2 linked regions of the Psychroserpens ponticola genome follow. The protein of the gene in region 1 interacts with the protein of each later gene in a pairwise test. Links are inferred from orthologs where the notes say so. Each region holds a gene or a part of one and is shown in the gene's direction. Other genes may lie near its edges. The genes, in order: def and MUN68_RS17145.

What was found.
Region 2: the proteins of def (region 1) and MUN68_RS17145 interact in binary tests that used the Escherichia coli proteins (3 or more experiments, as listed by UniProt). The link is inferred for Psychroserpens ponticola from one-to-one orthologs.

The regions. Positions count from the first base shown.
Region 1 is NZ_CP116221.1:1,284,813-1,288,134, forward strand. Bases 20-3,000 are described here. They hold def (peptide deformylase), read left to right. Parts: upstream 20-1,205; coding sequence 1,206-1,796; downstream 1,797-3,000. Other genes in these bases: MUN68_RS05730 (2,3,4,5-tetrahydropyridine-2,6-dicarboxylate N-succinyltransferase), read right to left, coding at 20-325; ruvX (Holliday junction resolvase RuvX), read left to right, coding at 727-1,140; MUN68_RS05745 (DUF5606 family protein), read left to right, coding at 1,823-2,251; mazG (nucleoside triphosphate pyrophosphohydrolase), read left to right, coding at 2,261-3,000. Outside these bases: more of MUN68_RS05730, read right to left, coding at 1-19; more of mazG, read left to right, coding at 3,001-3,034; MUN68_RS05755 (YebC/PmpR family DNA-binding transcriptional regulator), read right to left, coding at 3,289-3,322. UniProt on the Escherichia coli protein: Removes the formyl group from the N-terminal Met of newly synthesized proteins. Requires at least a dipeptide for an efficient rate of reaction. N-terminal L-methionine is a prerequisite for activity but the enzyme has broad specificity at other positions.
Region 2 is NZ_CP116221.1:3,898,722-3,901,909, reverse strand. The notes cover bases 237-3,083. They hold MUN68_RS17145 (aspartate-semialdehyde dehydrogenase), read left to right. Parts: upstream 237-1,088; coding sequence 1,089-2,078; downstream 2,079-3,083. Other genes in these bases: MUN68_RS17140 (Ig-like domain-containing protein), read left to right, coding at 2,284-3,083; mscL (large conductance mechanosensitive channel protein MscL), read left to right, coding at 553-957; alr (alanine racemase), read left to right, coding at 237-471. Also shown: more of alr, read left to right, coding at 1-236; more of MUN68_RS17140, read left to right, coding at 3,084-3,188.

The DNA.
Region 1 (3,322 bases):
GAGAAATATATGCTCCATGTCTAGCTACTGCATTTGGTACCACACGAATTCCTTTCTTTTTATAATCTCGTTTTAATGGAATTTTATCATGATACTCAAAAATACCAGCTTCAAGAGTTTCCATTTTTTGAATTGGAAAATATAAAACAACAGCTTTTTTTACCCATTCATTAACTTGCCAACCCGTTTCAATTGGTTCTGCAACTCGTAAAGTTCCTTCGTCTAAAAGATCGATTACAGATCGTATACTTTTAATAGTGGAATCATTAGTTAAAAGTGAGCGATCATTCCATGCTTCTTCTATATGTTGTTGTAATTCTTTCATCTTAATTTAAGTCGGTTTTTACAAAGATAAGTCTATAAAATTGGTCTCATAATTTCTAATTCAGAAAAAATAAAAAAATATGTGACCAATTAAAAAATAGTGTGTCTTATAGTTGTGATTATTATATCTTGAGTGTTGTCCCTAATACAAACACTTGAGTTCTTTAATAATTAATAGCTAATTTTTTAAAACACCTTTCTTTCCCTAGGAAGGTGTTTTTGTTTTATTAATTCCTGATATGTGACCAATTGAAAAAAGGTGTGTCATAATAGTATAACATGAACTGTTTAAGGTAGAGGGTAAACAAGTTTATGGATGATTATTAATGGTTGATTATTTTGAAACGCTTCTTTGACCTACAAAGAAGCGTTTTTTTGCTTTATAAGAATTACTTTTGCAATATGGCAAGATTACTAGCAATAGATTATGGTACAAAACGAACAGGTGTTGCTGTAACAGATGAGTTACAGATTATTGCTTCTGGTTTGACTACAGTTGATACCAAAGAATTAATTGGGTTTTTAAAGGCCTATATTTCTGAAGAATCAGTTGAATTATTTATTGTTGGAGAACCAAAGCAAATGAATTTTGAATCGTCTGAAAGTGAAGTGCATATTTCTAAGTTTTTAGAAAAATTAAAAAAAGCATGCCCAGATATTCCTATTAAAAGAATAGATGAGCGCTTTACTTCTAAAATAGCATTTCAAACTATGATTGATAGCGGACTTAATAAAAAGCAACGCAAAAACAAAGCTTTAGTAGATGAGATTAGTGCAACAATAATTCTTCAAAGTTACTTGTATAATCAATCTTAATTAAATATTAAAAGTTATAAAATCAGAATAAGAATTGTATTTTTGCAATCGAAAAATTAGATTAGATGATATTACCAATTGTTGCTTATGGCGACCCAGTTTTAAGAAAAAAAGCAGAATCAATTACTAAGGATTATCCAAAACTAGATGCGCTTTTAGAGAATATGAAAGAGACGATGTATGGTGCTTTTGGTGTAGGGTTAGCTGCGCCACAAATAGGATTGCCTATTCGCTTATTTTTAGTTGACACATCTCCTTTTGCTGAAGATGAAGAATTTACTGAAGAAGAGCAGGAGACTTTGAAAAAATTCAAACGTACATTTATAAATGCTGAAATCATTGAAGAAGAAGGAGATGAGTGGGCTTTTAATGAAGGCTGCTTAAGTATTCCTGATGTTCGCGAAGATGTTTTTAGACAACCAAAAATAAAAATTCAGTATCAAGATGAAAATTTTGAAACGCATACTGAAGAATTTGACGGTTTGATTGCGAGAGTGATTCAGCATGAATACGATCATATTGATGGTATTTTATTTACAGATAAATTATCATCATTAAAAAAACGTTTGATAAAAGGAAAATTATCAAACATTTCAAAAGGAAAAATAAATGTAGATTATAGAATGCGTTTCCCTGCTTTAAAAAAGAAACGATAACACAAAAAAATCATAGCATATAAATTATGAGTTTAGATAAAATACTTTCCATTTCAGGAAAACCAGGATTATATAAAATTATCGCACAAACAAGAAATGGCTTTGTTGCAGAATCTTTAATTGACCAAAGAAAGGTGAATGTTAATATTCATAGTAACGTGAGCATTCTTAGTGAAATTGCAGTGTATACATTAACTGAAGAGTTGCCATTAAGAGAGGTTCTTAAAAAGGTAATGGAAAAAGAAAGCGGTAATCAAACATCGATTAGCCATAAAGATTCTAAAGATACTTTAGAGGAGTATTTCTTTGAAGTATTACCCGATTATGATGAAGATCGTGTATACGCTAGTGATATCAAAAAAATCATTCAATGGTATAACTTACTTCAAAAGCATGATATGTTAGATGCTTTAGAAGAAGACAAAGAAGTTATTGCTTCTGAAGAGGAAGAATAAGGATTAAACATGTCTGATAAAACATTGCAATTAAAAGCTTTTGAGCGTTTACTCATTATTATGGATGAGTTACGTGAACAATGTCCTTGGGATAAAAAGCAAACCATGCAAACGCTTCGTCATTTAACTATTGAAGAGGTTTATGAGTTAGGAGATGCTATTTTAGATGATGACTTAGATGAAGTTAAAAAAGAATTAGGAGACGTCTTACTTCACATTGTATTCTACTCAAAAATTGGTAGCGAATCTAATGCTTTTGATATTGCAGATGTTTGTAATAGCATTTGCGACAAGTTAATTGATCGTCATCCTCATATCTATGGAGATGTTGTTGTTGAAAATGAAGACGATGTTAAAAGAAATTGGGAGCAGCTTAAGCTGAAAGAAGGCAAGAAAAGTGTACTTGAAGGTGTGCCAAAAAGTTTACCAGCCATGGTAAAAGCCAATAGAATTCAAGATAAAGTTGCAGGTGTAGGATTTGATTGGGAAGAACCTAATCAAGTCTTTGAAAAAGTAGAAGAGGAGCTCGGCGAATTACAAGTTGAAATCAATGCTGGCAATCAAAATCAGATAGAAAGCGAATTTGGTGACGTATTGTTCTCAATGATAAATTACGCACGATTTTTAAAGATCGATCCAGAAAGTGCTTTAGAGCGTACTAATAAAAAATTCATCAAGAGGTTTCAATATTTAGAACAGAAATCTAAAGAATTAGATAAGCCATTATCTGATATGACGCTAGCAGAAATGGATATATACTGGGAAGAAGCGAAAAAAATATAATTTTTTCAATTCTCGACATCCAAACACACAAAATCATTCGTATATAAATTAGATTGGAAACTTAGTATAAGTTTCTCTATCATAGGTAGGCAATCTTAATTGTATAGTTAAGCGGATAAATTAAGATTAAAATTTAGTTTAGTTAGGTATAAAATCCTGTCTGTTTTTGCAGACAGGATTTTATTTTTTATAAAGTTTTCGAATGTGCTCGAAATGACAATATACTAATAATGATACTTTATTAGTACTAACAACTAATCTGTAGATTCCTCCATCGTATGATACACG
Region 2 (3,188 bases), 2.6 Mb from region 1 along the record:
CCAGAAGCACATTTAGATATAGTTAGGACTGGTATTGGCTTGTATGGCTTTGGGAATTCAGAAAAAGAAAATAAAAACCTCAAACCTATAGCCAAATTAAAATCTGTAATTTCACAAATTCATCGTGTTGAAAAAGGCCAATCTGTAGGCTACAATAGAGCGTATAAAAGTAATGCTTTTGTTAAAACTGCAACGATTCCTATTGGTCATGCAGATGGCATTGGCAGACAATATGGTAATGGTAAAGGCTATGTAATTATCAATGATAAACCTGCATATATAATAGGTAATGTCTGTATGGATATGATTATGGTCGATATTACAACTATTGATTGTAACGAAGGAGATGAGGTTATTGTTTTTGGTAATCATCCTCACTCAGCTTCAGAGTTTTCAAAAACAACTCAAACTATTTCTTACGAAATATTAACAGCAATTTCTCAGAGAGTTAAGCGTGTCTTATTAAGATAGTTAATTGTTCTTGTTATTATTTGTGACTTTTTAATTAAATTAGAGTCTTAATTATGTACTAACTAATAAAACACTAAAATTATGTTGAAAGAATTTAAAAATTTTATCATGACTGGTAACGTCATTGATTTCGCTGTTGCAGTAATTATGGCAGGTGCACTAGGTGCAGTTATTAATGGTTTTGTATCTAACATCGCCATGCCTTTTATAGGATATTTTGCTGGTGGAATGAATTTTGAAGACCTACATTACGCTATGGATGGAGTTGAGTATGCATCATTAGCAGCTGCTAAAGAAGCTGGTGCAGCAGTTATTGCATACGGATCTTGGATTAACACAATTGTTAATTTAATAATTGTTGGATTTGTAATGTTTATGATTGTAAAAGCATACAACAAAACAAAAGCTCCAGTTGAAGCTCCAGCTCCTGCAGGCCCATCAGATAATGATTTACTTGCCGAAATAAGAGATTTACTTAAAAAATAAGATAGCTAACCGCTACATTATATATTTTTTAAACTTTAACCACCTTATGAAAAAGAGGTGGTTTTTTTATGCTTTCTTTTAGAGTAAAAATGAATAAATTCCTACTTTTGTTTTATCAAAACATCATTATAATGAAAGTAGCAGTTGTTGGTGCCACTGGTTTAGTAGGCGAAGTCATGCTTAAAGTTCTTGAAGAACGAAATTTTCCGGTTTCAGAATTAATTCCTGTAGCTTCAGAACGCTCTATCGGTAAATTAATTTCATATAAAGGAACAGATTACAAAGTGGTTGGTATGCAAGATGCAATTGACATGAAACCTAACGTAGCATTATTTTCCGCTGGAGGAGACACCTCATTAGAATGGGCTCCAAAATTTGCAAAAGCAGGAATTACTGTTATTGATAATTCTTCAGCTTGGAGAATGGATCATTCAAAACATTTAGTTGTTCCTGAGATTAATGCAAATACATTAACTTCTGAAGACAAAATAATTGCCAACCCAAACTGTTCAACCATACAAATGGTTCTGGCTTTAGCGCCTCTTCATAAAAAATATAAAATCAAACGTATCGTTGTTTCTACTTATCAATCTATAACTGGAACTGGTGTAAAAGCAGTTAGACAATTAGAAAATGAACTTGCAGGTATTAAAGGAGAAATGGCTTACCCTTATCCTATTCACCAAAATGCAATTCCTCATTGTGATGTCTTTGAAGAAAACGGATACACCAAAGAGGAAATGAAGTTAGTTCGAGAAACTCAAAAAATATTAGATGATCGTACTATAGCAATCACAGCAACAGCTGTTAGAATACCTACAGCAGGAGGGCATAGTGAAGCCGTAAATGTTGAATTTGAAAATGACTATGACCTTTCTGAGGTTAGACAAATACTAAACGAATCTGAAGGTATTGTTGTTCAAGACAATATTGATGTAAACACATACCCAATGCCAATTTATGCTCATGGAAAAGATGATGTTTTTGTTGGTAGAATTCGTAGAGATGGGTCTCAACCCAATACGATAAATATGTGGATTGTTAGTGATAATCTTCGCAAAGGTGCTGCAACAAATACGGTTCAAATTGCTGAATATTTATTGAAAAAAAATCTACTTTAAAAAAAAGCATAATTGCTTTAGGGTTTTTATGAGTTGAATTGTTATATATACGGAAGTCTCTACCAAATTTTAGAGAAATAACTTGTAAATAACCGTAAATCCATTATTCAAGCGCTCTTGTTGTCTGATAAAAAGAGTATTACATCTAATTTAACATTTGAAATTGTAGATTTATAAGTACATTTACTCTCCAAATTTATTATAAATGCTTAAAAATTACCTTAAATCACTTTCGTTAGTAGTGTTGATGATTTCAATACAATCTTGTGCAGATGATGATGATAAAAGTGATATTTATACTCCTATTAATATAGAAACATCTCCAGATCTAGCTGAGGTCGTTCAAAATAATGCCATACAAATAGACGTTTTGAGCAATGATACTAATGTGCCAACATCTGGTAGTTTAGTTACAAGCAATGCTACAAACGGAACTATTGAGGTGTTAGACATTAATAATACACCAGATAATCCTTCGGATGACATGGTTTTATACACACCAAATACTGATTATATTGGAACAGATAGCTTTACATATACTATTTGTAATAACTTAAATCCTATTAATTGTGCTACAGAAGATGTAGCTGTAACTGTAACTCAAGATTTAGAAGTTGTATATAATCCTGATGAAATTCCTTATCCAACACTTTCAGAGTACAATTTTTTTAAAGGTGAATTAAAAGATTTAGAACCAGTACCAGGAGTACTTCCTTATGATTTAAATTCTCCTCTTTTTAGTGATTATGCTCACAAAAAAAGGTTTATTTGGATGCCTGATGGAACTATGGCAAATTATAATAGTGATCATACACCATTAGATTTTCCTGTAGGAGGAATGCTTATCAAGAACTTTTACTATGATAATGTTCAACCTGAAAACACAACAAAAATCATTGAAACTCGCTTAATGTATATGACAGAAGATGGTTGGGATTTTGCGAAATATGTTTGGAATGAAGAACAAACCGAAGCCACATTTAGTAATGACGGAAGCTTTATTGAAGTTGATTGGATTGAAAACGGAAATTCAAATTCTGTAAATTATAGAATCCCTTCACGAAATGAATGCTTTACATGTCACAATAAATTTGGCACACCATTACCTAT